Linked DNA regions of Caulobacter sp. FWC2. The protein of the gene in region 1 interacts with the protein of each later gene in a pairwise test. Links are inferred from orthologs where the notes say so. Each region holds a gene or a part of one and is shown on either strand. Other genes may lie near its edges.

Region 1 (7,374 bases):
CCAACCTCCCCCGCCCCATCGCCGCCTATGTGGAAGCCAACGCCCGCCTTGACGTCGACGGCATGCTCGCCGCCTTCGCCCCCGACGCCGTCGTCAAGGACGAGGCGCGCGAGCATCGCGGGCACGCCGAGATCAGGCCCTGGATCCAGTCGGCGACCATCGCCGCGCGCGCGGTCTTCACCCCCGAAGCCTGGCGCGAGGAAGATGACGGCGCGCTGATCGTCGATGGGACCACCGCCGGCGATTTCCCGGGCAGCCCCCTCCCCTTCGCCTTCCGCTTCAAGCTGGACGGCGAGGCCATTTCAGGCCTGGAGATCGCCTGATGTCCGCCGATCACCGTGAATTCGAAGGCGTCCGCGCCGTGGTCACCGCCGGCACAAAGGGCGCTGGCCGCGCGACGGTCAGGATCGCCCCGGCTGAGCACGACGCGTTCATCCTTCCAACCCATGCCGCCTGGATCGCGCGCGCCATTCCCGGGGCGGAACTGGAGGTCCTGGCCGGATGCGGCCACTTCGCGCCGTGGCAGGCGCCGGCGGCCTTCAACCGCTCCGTTCTGTCGCTCCTGGAGACCCACGGGCGGCGCTGAACCCATCTACGGCTCGCGGAGCTCCTGGACTTCAGATCGGCCACCGCCTTGTGATCGCGGCCGAAAACCCCTACGCCACGGGCATGGGGACGTGGCGAAATGGTAGACGCACCGGACTTAAAATCCGTTGGAGCAATCCGTGTGGGTTCGAGTCCCACCGTCCCTACCATCGACAGACGCCCGGCGCGGGAGCGGTTGCAGCTCGAACTCGAAACCCGCACCGCGCGATGTGACCGAAAGGCGTACGCCGCGAGGGTCTTCCCGCCGTGCGTGAATACGACATTTCGCATAGATTATACGTTTCTTGGGACCTCGACTCCGCTCAAGATCAGCATGGCGTTCGCGTATCGCCACTCGATGAGTCGTTTCCTCCCCCACCGTCGCGTCCGAGTTTGTGAGCATGGCTGAAGACAAGACCCCTGATCCCGTCGACATTCATGTCGGTCGTCGCCTGCGCATGCGCCGCAAGGATTTGGGCTATTCCCAGCAATCCCTGGCCGACGCGCTAGGACTGACCTTCCAGCAGGTGCAGAAGTACGAGGGCGGGTCCAACCGGATCAGCGCCAGCAAGCTGCAGGCCACCGCCATGTTCCTGAAGACGCCGATCGGCTTCTTCTTCGAGGGCCTGGACGATCCGGAAGAGGCGGACACCACCGCCGCCGACCTGGCCAACGAGATGGCCCAGTTCTGGTCGCTGCCCGGCGGCCCGGAACTGGCGCGGTCCTACGTGGCGATCGCGTCCACCGGCATGCGCAAGCATCTGGTGGACCTGGCCAAGGCCATCGCCGGCGAGGACTAGCGCCCTCCGCTAACCTTTAGGCCGGATCGGCCAGCAGCTCGATGTTTTGCGCCTTGGCCTCGGTCAGGGCGGCGATGAGTTCGGCGACCGCCGCGTCCAGTTCGGCGGCGTCGCGGCCGCGCAGCACGAGGTTGGCGCCGTAGACGTCCGGCGGGCTGAAGAACGGATAGCTGCCCAGCGACATCTCCGGATGGGCCTTGGCCACCGCTTCCAGCGGCGCGGCGATCGCGCCCTCGCCCGTGCCGGTGACGCGCACGGTCTTGGCCAGCACCACGGCGCCGGTGCGCAGGCGCGGGCCGACGTCCTCCAGCATGCCGCGCATGATCGCCGGCACGCCCGCCAGTACGAAGACATTGTCCTTCTGGAAGCCGGGCGGACCCTGGACCGGGTTCTTCACCAGGCTGCCGCCTTCCGGCACGTGGGCCATGCGGCGGCGGGCGGCGTTGGGCTCGCCCCAGCGCTCGCGCAGCATGGCCATGATCTCGGGATGCTCGGGGGCCGTGACGCCAAAGGCCTTGGCGATCGAGTCGGCGGTGATGTCGTCGTGGGTCGGGCCGATGCCGCCGGTGGTGATGACGTAGTCGTAGCGGCTCCGCAGCGCGTTGACCGCGGCGATGATCTCGTCCTCGATGTCCGGGACCACGCGGGCCTCGCACAGGTCGACGCCGTAGGTCGCCAGGTACTTGGCAATGGCCGACAGGTTCACGTCCTGGGTCCGGCCCGAGAGGATCTCGTCGCCGATGATCATCACGGCGGCTGTCACGCGCTCGCCAACCCTGCCTTGGGTGGTGGTCATGCGTTTGATCCCTTACATCGCCTGTCGCTCTTGTTCTCCGACTTAGGCCCAGCATGCTGCTCCCGCAACCGCTCGTTCATGGCCGGCTAGTCAGTCGCTACAAGCGCTTCTTCGCCGACCTCATACTGGACGACGGACGGGAGATCACCGCTCACTGCCCCAATCCGGGGGCCATGCTGGGGGTGAAGGACGCCGGCCAGGGCGCCTGGGTGTCGTGGTCGGACGATCCCAAGCGCAAGCTGGCCTGGACCCTGCAATGCGTCGAGCAAGGCAATGCGCTGGTCGGCGTCAACACCCTGCTGCCCAACCGGCTGGTCGCCGAAGCGCTGGCGGCGGACGCCATTCCGGAACTGACCGGTTACGCGACCATCCGCCCCGAGGTGAAGTACGCCGAGGCTAGCCGCGTCGACTTCCTGCTGACCCACGAGGACCGCCCGCCCTGCTGGCTGGAGGTCAAAAACTGTCACTTCAGCCGCACGCCGGGCCTGGCCGAGTTCCCCGACTGCAAGGCCGAGCGCTCGACACGCCACCTGTCCGACCTGGCCGCCCAGGTCGCCGAAGGCCACCGCGCCGTGGTGCTGTTCGTCGTCCAGCGCGAGGACTGCGAGACCTTCCAGGCCTGCGCCGACCTCGACCCGAAATTCACGGCCGGCCTGGACGCCGCGGCCAAGGCGGGCGTCGAGGTGCTGGTCTACGCCTGCGCCATGAGCACCGAGGCCGTTCGGATCACGCGGCGGATCCGTTGGAGCAACGCGCACCTAACAGCGATTTAAGCTGCAATTCGCTCGCATTTCGCTACCCCGTCCGGGCTCGCGAACTGTGGGGATCGCATGAAGAAGACTGTCCTGGCCCTGGCCGTTCTGACGCTCGCCCTGTGTGGGTGCGGCCCTAGCGAGCCCGGCAAGTCCGAAAGCGGCATGATGACGGGTCTGCGGGCGATCTTCGCCTTCAAGGCCTGCACCGGAAAGCTGGAGGACCGCTTCGGCCTTAAGACGATCTCCAGCGTCACCTCCAACGACATGGACCCTGTCTCGACGGGCAAGCCCGGCGAATGGGACGTCAAGTTCACGGCGGACCTGACCGAGAAGGAGACCGGCCGGGTGACGCGCTACAAGGGCGTCTGCCACGTGCGCCGCGACAAGCCCACGACCCTGGACGCGGCCTTCGTCAAGGAGATCCGCCCGGCCACGGACACGGTGCGACGGATCAATCCTCGGTGAAGGCGGGCCATTGAAAGCGGGCTTGGGGTTGAAATCTGTGCTACGATAGGCAGATACGCCCCTTCAGCCGACCAGATCGCCGCCCGAAACGCGGCGGCGACGCCCGAGCAGAGCATGACCCTAGACGACACCCTCGAGATCGAAGCCGAAACCCGCACGGGCCAGATCAAGATCCACACGGCCGCCGACTTCGAGGGCATGCGCAAGGCCGGCAAGCTGGCGGCCGAGTGCCTGGACATGCTAATCCCGCACGTGCAGCCGGGCGTGTCGTCGGATCACCTGGACACCCTGGCCCGCGAGTTCATCCTGGATCATGGCGCCCTGCCGGCCTGCCTGTACTATCGCGGCTACCCCAAGACGGTCTGCATCTCGCGCAATCACGTGGTCTGCCATGGCATTCCTGGCGACTGGAGCCTGAAGGAAGGCGACATCGTCAATATCGACGTCACCGTCATCGTCGACGGCTGGCACGGCGACACCTCGCGCATGTACGGCGTCGGCGAGGTGGGTCCGCGCGCCCGTCGCCTGGTTGAGATCACCTATGAGGGCATGAAGCGCGGCCTGGACGCCGTGAAGCCGGGCGCCACGCTGGGCGACATCGGCCACGCCATCCAGTCTTACGTTGAGGCCCAGCGCTGCTCGGTCGTCCGCGACTTCTGCGGCCACGGCCTGGGCCGCGTGTTCCACGACGCCCCGAACATCCTGCACTTCGGCCGTCCCGGCCAGGGCGCCGTGCTCAAGCCCGGCATGTTCTTCACCGTCGAGCCGATGGTGAACCTGGGCAAGCCGGCGGTGAAGGTGCTGAACGACGGCTGGACCGCCGTGACCCGCGACAAGTCGCTGTCGGCCCAGTGCGAGCACTCCATCGGTGTCACGGAAGACGGCTACGAGATCTTTACCGCCTCGCCGGCCGGGCTGTTCCAGCCGCCGATCCTGGGCTGAGCTTCACGGCGTCCTTCGAGGCCCGCTAAGCGAGCGCGCCTCGAAGGACGCATTGCCCCTCTAGACAACCCTGGCGCGATACCGCCAAGATGCTCCCCTGAGGTCGAGGGGCGGCATGGTCAGCGTCACATCCCTGGTCGTTTCCGACGTCGCGCCGGACGAACCCGTCCAGGCCGCCGCCAAGCGATCCCGCAAGTCCGCCCACGCCCACCACGCTGGCCACCGCGAGCGGCTGCGAACACGCGCCAAGCTCGGCGGCTTCGTGGCCCTGCCCGACTACGAGCTGCTGGAGCTCTACCTCTTCCGGACCTATCCGCGCGGCGACGTCAAACCGCTGGCCAAGAGCCTGCTGGCCCGCTTCGGCTCGCTGGGGGCGGTGCTGGGCGCGACGATCGAGGAGCTAGCTACCGTGCCCGGCGTCGGCGAGACGGCGGCCATGGATATCAAGCTGCTGCACGAGGCCACGCTGCGGGCCGGCCGCGACAAGATCTTCAAGCGACCGGTGATCAGCTCGTGGAGCGCCCTGCTCGGCTATGTCCGCGTCGCCCTGGCCAATGAGTCGCGCGAGCAGTTCCGGGTGCTTTACTCACACGTTTTCTGAACATAGCTTCCGCCCCGAAAGCTGGGCTGGAACGCATGACTGACGCCTACATCTATATCCGCTTCTCGACCCCTTCCCAGGAAGACGGTCACAGCTACGAACGCCAGTACAAAGGCGGCATGGGCCTCATTGCCGAGAAGGGCTGGACCCTAGTCGAGACGGTTGAAGACCTCGGCAAGTCGGCCTGGAAGGGCAAGCACCTGAATGGTGGCGAGCTAGGCAAATTCAGCGACCGGGTTCGGGCCGGGGACATCGCACCTGGCAGTTGGTTGATCGCGGAAAAGACCGACCGGCTAAGCCGCCAGGGTTGGGAGGAGTTGTTCGACTGGCTGCGCGACATGACGCGCAAGGGCCTGAACGTCATCACCCAGGACAACCACGTCTTCACCCAGGAGACGATGCGCGACACCATCAGCGTGATCCGCATTCTGCTGGAAGGCCAAGCCGACAAGGCGCACTCGGACAAGATCAGCGACCGGGTGAGCAAGGCCTATAACGACAGCATCGAAAAGGCCCGTAACGGCGGTCCCAAGATCAGCAAGAAGTGCCCCGGCTGGCTGGAGCTGTCTGAGGACCGCATGACGTGGATACGGAAGGAAGATCGGATCGCGGTCGTCCAGATGATCTACGAGGCCGCTGCCGAGGGCAAAGGAAGCCGCTGGATCGCGAAGGAGCTGAACGAACGTGGTGTGCTGTCGTGGGGTGGCGCGCGTCGCAAGCTAGGTGGTGGTTGGGACGCCACGACGGTCAGGTGGTTGCTGACCAGCGAAGCGGTCGAAGGCCACTATGTGGTCGGGGCCGCTGCACCCAAGAAGGTCAAAGACCCTGGACGACGGATCGACAACTATTTCCCCGAGATCGTGGACGCCGACTTGGTGGCCAGGGCTCGTGCTGCGGTGGATGGACGGAGACTGACCGGCGGTCGGGACACCAGCAATGTCGTGAACCTGTTCCGTGGCGTGGTGCGCTGTCAGCAATGCGAAAAGCCGATGCGCCTGACCAACTTCCATGGCGTCCACCAGTTTCACTGCGCCAACTGGCAAGCCCGACGAGGCTGCACGAACTCCAGCTACTTCATGTATCAGCCGTTCGAGGACAAAGCGCTCGACCTGATCCTCACCCGCGTTCTGGACGACAGGTATTTCAGCCGCGCCGACGACACCTATCCGCTGACCGTGGAAGTGGCGGAACGGAAGAACGAGTTGGACGAAGCGCAGGCCCGACTCGACCGCGCTGTTGACCAGATCATCAATGGTGCGAACCCCGAGATATTTGAAGCCCGCATCCCAGGGCTCAAGCAAGGGCTCACAGAGGCCCAGAGCGCCCTTCGGGACGCCGAACAGCGCCTGCTTCGTGCAAGGGGCTCTGTGAGCGCTGACGAGCACCGTCGGCGGGTCCTAGAGGTCCGAGACAGCATCACGCACGAGGACAAGGAAACGCGGGTGGCTGCGCGGCTCCGGGTCATGCAGGCGCTTAAGAGCTACGTCGATGTCGTGTGGTGCAACGGGGCAAACGAGTGGGAGGGCGAGGAACACAAGACGTTCGCGCTCCACCTGACTTCAAGCTCGTACATCGCGGTCATCACGGACGAGGGTCGGGTTCTGATGGAACAGAACTTCCTCGATGAGATCGAGGATGACGACGACATGGAGAATTTCGCGTGGGGCGACGCTAAGACCGAGAAGCACCTGACCGACCTAATCCGGCGCGAGAAGCAGGGATAACAGCGCAGATAAGTAGGAGCATGACCCAACTGCTCCTGATCTGCCCGAACTGCCGAAGAATGGTCGAAGTAGACGCTTACGTTTGCCGCTGGCGCGCCTGTTCCCCGAGGTGCAGTGAGGCCAAGCCAGAGCTGAGGGCCTCAATCCCATCGCCGCCAAAGGACGTCGTTCGTGCGCTGCGACTGCGGAGCCTGAGCGACGATCAGCGCGCGAAGCTCAGCGCACGACGTAAAGGTAAGACCCTAAGCCCCGAGGCCAGGGCAGCGATTAGTGCAAAGCTGACGGGGCGAAGCCTCAGCGCTGAAACGCGCGCGAAGATCAGCGCAGGACATCTCGGAAGAGCAAAGCCGCGTAAAGCGACACGCGCTGTGGACGCGACTTAGAACAGCGGCAGCTCGAAGCGTTCCTCGTTGACGATCAGCACCAGCAGGTCCCGTTGGCGCTTGTAGTAGACCCACACGCCACGGAAGCAGGTTTCACCCGACTTGCGCTGCACCAAAGCGCCCTCGGGCGAGAAGTCCTGAACCATTTGGTCGACCAGCGCGTCCAGGAAGTCTTCGGCTTGCGTTTGCATGTGCATCTCCTTGTTCAATGGAGATACAGCCTGTGTTCTAGGTTACGACCGAAGAATACGACCTAACTCAGAAATATCTGAAGTCGCACCAGACTATTCGGATGACGTCTATTCAAAGTCTTATTAGTTGGT
Region 2 (7,602 bases), 790 kb from region 1 along the record:
CGACCTCGACGATCTCGACCGGGCCCAGCGCCAGGGCGCGGCCGGACGCGGTGGCGCGGGACGCATAGTCCACGGCCAGCTGCGCCTCGACCATGCGGCCAAGCTTTCCGACGGTGAGGATGGTGATCTTCATTTCACCGAGCATGTGCCACGGCCGGGCCGTTTCGTCGCCACGAAAGCCCTGGTGGCTGTGACAAAGCAGTCCGGCGCGGTGAAGGCCAGGAAGTGCGGTCCGCCCTTGACGGTGGTCAACGCGATCGGTCCCGCCGCCTTCAGCGCCCCGACCTGGGCCGCGGCGCCGGCATAAGGCGTCTTCGGATCCATGTCGCCTTGCAGCACCAGGGTGGGCGGCAGCTTGGCGGGGCGCTTTCCGAACCAGGCGTCGCGCGGATAGGCGTCGGCCGCGCCGCCGACCAGCTGGCCGGGCAGGCTGCTGACGAACAGAAGGACCTTGGCCTCCGCCTCGACATCGGCCTTGGTCATGGCGGGGCGGGCGTTGTTTTCCGAGGCGCTGATCAGGGCCACCAGGGGAATCGACGGTGGCGACTGCGGGTAGGCTCCGAACGGTGCGCCGAAGGCTTCCAGGTCGGCCTCGGCCCTTTCCAGCGGCTTGGCGTCGCCGGCGCGCAAGGCGGCGATAAGATCGGGGATGCGGGCGCGCAGGGCCGGTGCGTCCAGCAGGGCGCCGAAGAACAGCTTGGGCTTGCCGCCAGGGACCAGGGCCGCCAGCTTCGGATCCTGCACGACCTGGCGGTAGGCCATCACCGCCGAGCCGCCGAGGCGGGCGCGGCAGGCGGCGTCGGCGTCGCACTGGGCCAGGACCTGACGGCCGACCCCATCAACGACGACCGAGCGGTGGCTAAGGTCGAGCGTCTTCGTGTCCTCCGGCGGGACCAGAGAGTCGAGGATCACGCCGTCCAGCCGCCTGGGCGGGGCGACCGCCAGGGTGCGCAGGACAAGCTGAGTGCCGTACGAGACGCCGTAGAGCAGCGTCGGCTTGTCGTCGCCGTAGCGGGCCATCAGCGCCGAGAGGTCGCGCGCGGCGTTGGTGATGGTGAAGGCCTTGGCGCGCGGGGTGTTCAGCGTCGGCAGGCAAGTTGCCCATTCCGCGCCGCGCAGGGCGGCACCGCCTGGGCTGTCGGGGCTCTCCTCGGTCGGGCACAGGCGCGTGGAGAAGCCGGCGCCGCGATGGTCGGGGATGATCAGATCGTAGCCAGGCAGCGCCGCCCGGAAGGTCTTCAGCAGCGGATAGAAACTGGCGCCGGACTCCCCGGGGCCGCCCGCGATCAGCCAGGCCTGGCCGCGCGAGGGGCCTTCGGCGGGAAAGCGCCGCACGAACAGGCTGGCGCGACCCAGAGCCGGAAAGGCGGCGGCCAGCGGCGTCTCGAAGCGGGCGCACAGGCTGCCGGCCAGGTCGCCTCGGGCGTCGGTACAGGGCTGGAAGGCGTCAGGGGACGACGGATCGGCGGCGGCGAACGCCGAGGGCGCGCCGGCTAGCACGGCGAGCCCGAACGCGGCGGCCGCGAAAATCTTGGATGTCATGAAGTTCCCCACACAGACGCGCATCATCTACGGCTGCACGCGCCGGCGCAGCTTAAGGTTTCGTCATGAGGGGATAGCGGTCGCCGCGACGGCCCCGCTGAATGGGGGACCGTCGCCGAGCCTTAAGATCAGTTCGCCGCGGTGCGGTGCGGGGCGTCGACCGCCCAGATCTTCTCGATGTTGTAGAAGGTGCGCACTTCGGGGCGGAACAGGTGGACCACGACGTCGCCGGCGTCGATCAGCACCCAGTCGCAGTGCGGCAGGCCTTCGACCTTCGCCCTGCCGTAGCCGTTTTCCTTCAGCGCCCGCAGCAGGTGGTCGGCCAGCGCGCCGACGTGACGGTGCGAGCGGCCCGACGCCACGATCAGGCTGTCGGCGACCGAGCTCTTGTCCGCCAAGTCGATGTGGACGATGTCCTGGGCCTTGTCGTCATCCAGACGTTCCAGGATCAGGCGCTCCAGCGCCTTGAGGTCGAGGGGCAGATTCAGGCCCTGGGATTCAGTCGAGGACTCGGCGCCGGCCAGGCCTTCGTGCGCACTAAGCGCGGGGTCGCTACGCAGCGGATTGCTCCTTATGGGTTCGCTGTGGATATCTTCCATAGCACGGAATTGAGCCGGAAGTGAGGGGGTGATGGCCGAACGGCGATTCGCCAGCGGCCCTGAGGCGTTCGCGCAACGCCAGAAAGCTTGGCCCTCAGCCCTTTTGCCTCGCCCGCATGGCCGTCGACGAGGCGAAGTTCAGCGGTCCGGTCAGGTACACCCAGGCCGGCGACTTGGCGTCCGGCAGCTTGGCGGCGGCGCTTGCGGGCCAGCGGGCGAAGGCGAAGCGGCGGGCGGCCGGCGAGGTGCGGGCCTTCAGCGCGATCCACGGGCGGGAGATCACGGCGACCGGAACCTCGCGCATGATCTGGGTCCAGCCGCGCCAGCGATGGAAGGTGGCCAAGCTGTCGGCGCCCATCACCCAGACGAACTTCACCCCAGGATAGCGCGCCCGCAGCACTCTCAGGGTGTCGATCGTGTACTGCGAGCCAAGGCGCGTCTCGGCGTCGGAGACGATCATGCCCGAGCCGCGCGCCCAGCGGCGGGCATTGGCCATCCGTTCGGCGACGGGGCGGGTCTCGTGGGAGGACTTCAGCGGATTCTGCGGCGACACCAGCCAGATGACGCGGTCCAGCTCCAGGCGGCGCATGGCCGTCTCGGCCACGTGGGCATGGCCCTCGTGCGCCGGGTTGAAGCTGCCGCCGAACAGGCCGACGCGCATGCCCGGCTCCAGGTGGAAGCCAAGACGCTGAGCGTTGGGCCGGCCGGCCTCAGGGACGAGTCTGGCCGGTCCCGCGAACCACATATTTGAACGTCGTCAGTTGCTCGGCCCCAACCGGGCCGCGGGCATGTAGCTTGTCGGTTGCGATGCCGATCTCGGCCCCGAAGCCGAACTCGCCGCCGTCGGCGAACTGGGTCGAGGCGTTGACCAGCACGATGGCGCTGTCGACCTCCGCCACGAAGGCGTCGGCGGCGCCGGCGTCCTCGGTGACGATCGCGTCGGTGTGGCCCGAGCCGTAGGCCGCGATGTGCCTGGCCGCGCCGACCACGCCGTCGACCACGGCCACGGCCAGGATCGGGGCCAGGTACTCGGTGGTCCAGTCCTCGGCGGTCGCCTTCTTCATCGTCGGCTCGATGGCGCGCGCAGCCGTGTCACCACGGAGTTCGCAGCCGGCCCGGATCAGGGCGTCGGCGATCGGCGGCAGCAGGCGTTCGGCGGCGGCCTTGTCGACCAGCAGGGTCTCGGCCGAGCCGCAGACCGACACCCGCCGCAGCTTGGCGTTGACGACGATGTCGACGGCCTTCTTCACGTCGGCGGCCGCGTGGACGAAGACGTGGTTCAGCCCTTCTAGGTGGCCCAGAACCGGGGCGCGGGCCTCGGCCTGGACGCGGGCGACGAGGCTCTTACCGCCGCGCGGAATGATCAGGTCGATGGCCTTGTCCAGGCCCGCGAGGATGGCGCCGACGGCGGCGCGGTCGGGGGTCCTGACGATCTGGACGGCGGCTGCGGGAAGGCCAGCGGCCTTCAAACCGCGTTCTATCGAAGCGTGAAGCGCGAGGTTGGAGTGGATGCACTCCGACCCGCCGCGCAGGATCACCGCATTGCCCGAGCGCACGCACAGCGCCGCGGCGTCGGCGGTCACGTTCGGGCGGCTCTCATAGATCATGGCGATCACGCCGATCGGGGTGCGAACGCGGCTGATGTCCAGGCCGTTGGGCCGCGTCCAGCGCGAGGTGGCGACGCCGACCGGATCGGGGATGGCGGCCACCGCCTCGACCCCGGCGGCGACGTCTTCCAGCCGCGCTTCGTCGAGGGCCAGGCGGTCCAGCATCGGGCCGGAGACACCGTTGGCCTCGGCGCGGCCCAGGTCCTTGGCGTTGGCGGTCAGGATGGCGACAGCGTCCTGCCGGATCGCGGCGGCCATGGCCTGGATGGCGGCCGTGCGCTGCTCTGGCGTGGCGAGGCGGAGCGCATGCGCGCCCTCGCGAGCCGTCCGGCCCATCCCCGCCATCGTCGCCTGCAAGCTGACGCCCGCGTCGTCCATCGTCCCCGTCCTAATCCTGGTAAGTTATGCTCAGGTTGAGGCTTACCTAGGCGCTTTCAGGGGAGGATGAAACCGGCTTCGTCTGAAAACGGACGGAGTTTTGTTGGAGCGGCCTTGCTCAGGATTAGTCGCCGGCCATCCAGGCCGGTATGTCGCTGGCGGCGTGCAGCACACGCCAGACGTCCGCCATGGCGCGCGGAATGACGTCCTTGGACTTCAAGAGCGGTCGCGAACCCGCGTCCGAAGCGCGTCGAAGTAGCTCGCATCCGCCTGGGCGCCAGACGGCGCGGTCGCGTCTGGCGACCTACGCAGCGTCCCACGCATAAGCCTTGTCCAGCCAGTCCCCGATCCGCCCGTCCGGCCGCGCCAGGGCGTGGATCCGGGTCATCTCGTCGTCGGACAGGTTGAAGTCGAGGATGTCGAAGTTCTCCTCGATGCGGGCCGGGTTCTTGGTGCGGGGGATGGCGATGATCCCCTGCTGGATGATCCAGCGCAGGGTGACCTGGCCGGGGGTCTTGCCGTGGGCGGCGCCGATCTCGACCAGTACCGGGTCTTGGGCGACCTTGCCCTGGGCCAGGGGCGACCAGGCGGTGATCGATGTCCCCAGCGCGTCGGCCTTGGCCTTCAGGGTCTTGAGCGACAGGTAGGGGTGGTACTCGACCTGGTCGTTGGCGATCGGGGCTTCCGACAGCCGCGAGGCTTCTTCCAGCAGGGCCGAGGGGAAGTTCGACAGGCCGATGGCGCGGGTCAGGCCGCGCGACTGGACCTCGTTCAGCGCCTTCAGGGTCTCGGCCAGCGGCACGTCGGGCTTGGGCCAGTGCAGCAGCAGCAAGTCGACATGGTCGACGCCCAGGCGCTCCAGACTCTTCTCGGCCGAGCGCTGCAGGTCGCCGTCGTGAAACTTGTCGATCCAGACCTTGGTGGTCAGGAAGATCTCGTCGCGCTTGACGCCGCTGGCCTTGATCGCGGCGCCGACGTCGCGCTCGTTGCCGTAGATCTGGGCGGTGTCGATGTGGCGATAGCCGACCTCCAGGGCCTTCTCGACCAGGGGCGTGGCCGTACCGTTCTCCAGCTGCCAGGTGCCGAAGCCGAGGGCGGGCATCAGGACGTCGCCCGAGCGGATGGCGGGAACGAGCTTGGACATGGAGAACTCCGGAAAAACGATCAGGCCGATATAGGCGCTGGCTTGCCCAGCGCCACCTTGGCTCGAACGCGCGAGAGGCCGATGAAGACCACGGCGACCAGAGCGAAGAACAGGCTCATCTCGACCATGGTCAACACCACGGCCGGATAGCCGCGCTTGGCGACGTTCATGAACGGGTATGGATAGAAGCCCGACAGCGCGCCATGGAGGAGGGTCCAGAGGCCGAACAGGGCCGGAAAGGCCATGGCCTTGGCGGCGACGATCCATCGGGGCCGGCCCTGGCCGCCGCGCAGGGCCAGGTCGACCAGATAGGCGGCGGGGGTGATGGTGTGCAGGATCGTGTCGGAGACCAACCGCAGGCCCTGCGGATGCCACTGCCAGGCCAGCAGGGTGTGATAGACCACCGCGGTGATGGTGAGGTAGGTGGCGATCGACGCGCGCGGGCCGCTGCGTTCGGCCCAGGCGGCGAAGGCGCTGGCGGGCGCGACCAGCGGAGCGGTGAGCGCCCCGGCGGCCAGCATGTTCGACAGGATGGTGAAGTAGCTGAAGAACTCGACCGACTTCACGGTGGCCGAGACCAGGGTCTCGTCATAGACCATCAGGCCGTACTGCAGGGCGGGGCCCAGGCAGGCGACGGCGGCGATCAGGATGCGCCAGGCTTTCAAGATGCGGTCTCCGTCGGATGGGCCTCGTCCCAGGCCTTCAGCACCTTCTTGGGCGCGGTCGCGCGCCACTGCCGGGTGACCAGCCGCTCGACCGTGCCCGGATGGGCGAGGGGCAAGCGGACCAGGACGTAGGGGTAGTTCTTGAAGTGGTCGGTGAAATGGAAGACGTCCGGCTCGGCCTCGACCAGCATCTCGCGCTCGTCGAACGGCACGGCCGGGCAGACCAGACTCTCGCCGTCCTCGAACAGCCGGGTCAGGAACTTGTCGTGCGCTTTCAGACAGGGCCGGCCATAGGCCGTGCCGTCCTCGACGCCGGGCAATTTGAACGCGAACGCTCTGACGTCGTCGTAGGTCATGGGCTCCTCACCTCAGCGCGACTATATGAGGGGAATGGACGCTGAGAACACCCTGAAGACGCCGGTCCTGGTGCTGGGCGCGACCAGCCTGATCGGCGGCCACCTGCTGGCGCGGCTGAAGGCCGAGAACCTGGACCCCACGGCGTTCAGCCGTCGTCCGCCGGTCGAGGAGACCTGCTGGATCGGCGGCGACCTGAAGGGCGCCGACCTGGACGAGCGCCTGCCGGTGGCGGCGACAGTGTTCGCCCTGTCGCCGATCTGGCTGCTGCCGACGGCGCTGCCGGCGCTGAAAAGCCGGGGCATGGAGCGGCTGATCGCTTTCTCCTCGACCAGCCGCTTCACCAAGGTCGACTCGCCGGACGAGGGCGAGCGGGCGGTGGCGGGGAAGCTGGCGCAGGCCGAGGCCGCGGTCGAACAGTGGTGCGCCGAGCATGGCGTCGCCTGGACGATCCTGCGGCCGACCCTGATCTATGACGAGGGCCACGACGAGAACGTCAGCCGCATCGCCCGCCTGATCCGCCGTTTCCACGTCATGCCGCTGTCGGGCGACGGCGCGGGCCTGCGCCAGCCGGTCCATGCCGAGGACCTTGCCGCCGGGGCCCTGGCGGCGGCCCATGCGCCGGCGACGAGAAACCTCGCCTATGACCTGGTGGGCGGCGAGACGGTGACCTATCGCCTGATGGTCGACCGGATCTTCGAAGGGCTTGGAAAGCGACCTCGCAGCCTGCCGATGCCGACCTGGCTTTTCGGCCTGATCATGCGGCTGGCCAAGCCGTTCTATCCGGGCGCGACCGTCGCCATGGGCGCGCGGATGGGCCAGGACCTGACCTTCGACAGCGCGGCGGCGACGCGGGACTTCGGGTGGGCGCCGAGAGCGTTCCGACCCAACTTCCAACGCGCCTAGTGCGCGTCAGACAGCACCATGGCGAACGGCGTCAGGCCGCCGTCGCGTTCGACATAGCCGCTGACCAGCTTGCGGTCGGGCGGCAGGACGCCCAGGTCGATCTCCTCGGTCGGAAACACCACGATGCGGCGGTCGCCGATGCAGACCACCAGCTCGTAGCCGTCCAGGGCCCGGCGGGACATGTTCTTGATGTAGGAATAGTACGGCTCGCGCCGCCAGCTGGCGGGCTTGCCGGCGTCGACGACCACATTAAGGCGCTTGCCGTCGCGGTCGCTGTACATCACGAAGCCGGCCTTGTCGGGCCGCCAGGCGTCGCCCAGCTTCTCGGACGTGATCCACAGGCACATGAAGCCCCGGCAGGCCTGGGGCCGCAGCTCATAGTTGCCGCAGCCGCCGCCCTTGCGGAA

What was found.
Region 2: the proteins of sfsA (region 1) and CSW62_RS01465 interact in binary tests that used the Escherichia coli proteins (3 or more experiments, as listed by UniProt). The link is inferred for Caulobacter sp. FWC2 from one-to-one orthologs.

What each region holds. Positions count from the first base shown.
Region 1 is NZ_PEBF01000001.1:1,079,062-1,086,435, reverse strand. What follows is about bases 1,377-4,094. They hold sfsA (DNA/RNA nuclease SfsA), read left to right. Parts: upstream 1,377-2,234; coding sequence 2,235-2,954; downstream 2,955-4,094. Other genes in these bases: map (type I methionyl aminopeptidase), read left to right, coding at 3,516-4,094; CSW62_RS05190 (hypothetical protein), read left to right, coding at 3,012-3,401; CSW62_RS05200 (competence/damage-inducible protein A), read right to left, coding at 1,402-2,181; CSW62_RS05205 (helix-turn-helix domain-containing protein), read left to right, coding at 1,377-1,385. Outside these bases: CSW62_RS05220 (nuclear transport factor 2 family protein), read left to right, coding at 1-323; CSW62_RS05215 (alpha/beta fold hydrolase), read left to right, coding at 323-586; more of CSW62_RS05205, read left to right, coding at 987-1,376; more of map, read left to right, coding at 4,095-4,343; CSW62_RS05175 (recombinase family protein), read left to right, coding at 4,980-6,668; CSW62_RS05170 (hypothetical protein), read right to left, coding at 7,048-7,242. UniProt on the Escherichia coli protein: Binds to DNA non-specifically. Could be a regulatory factor involved in maltose metabolism.
Region 2 is NZ_PEBF01000001.1:290,229-297,830, forward strand. Bases 1,990-4,935 are described here. They hold CSW62_RS01465 (glutamate-5-semialdehyde dehydrogenase), read right to left. Parts: upstream 4,127-4,935; coding sequence 2,852-4,126; downstream 1,990-2,851. Other genes in these bases: rsfS (ribosome silencing factor), read right to left, coding at 1,990-2,102; CSW62_RS01460 (nicotinate-nucleotide adenylyltransferase), read right to left, coding at 2,236-2,886; CSW62_RS01470 (aldo/keto reductase), read right to left, coding at 4,431-4,935. Outside these bases: 23S rRNA (pseudouridine(1915)-N(3))-methyltransferase RlmH, read right to left, coding at 1-133; CSW62_RS01450 (alpha/beta hydrolase), read right to left, coding at 130-1,542; more of rsfS, read right to left, coding at 1,671-1,989; more of CSW62_RS01470, read right to left, coding at 4,936-5,270; CSW62_RS01475 (Pr6Pr family membrane protein), read right to left, coding at 5,291-5,935; CSW62_RS01480 (MmcQ/YjbR family DNA-binding protein), read right to left, coding at 5,932-6,291; CSW62_RS01485 (NAD(P)-dependent oxidoreductase), read left to right, coding at 6,326-7,195; CSW62_RS01490 (YkgJ family cysteine cluster protein), read right to left, coding at 7,192-7,602. UniProt on the Escherichia coli protein: Catalyzes the NADPH-dependent reduction of L-glutamate 5-phosphate into L-glutamate 5-semialdehyde and phosphate. The product spontaneously undergoes cyclization to form 1-pyrroline-5-carboxylate.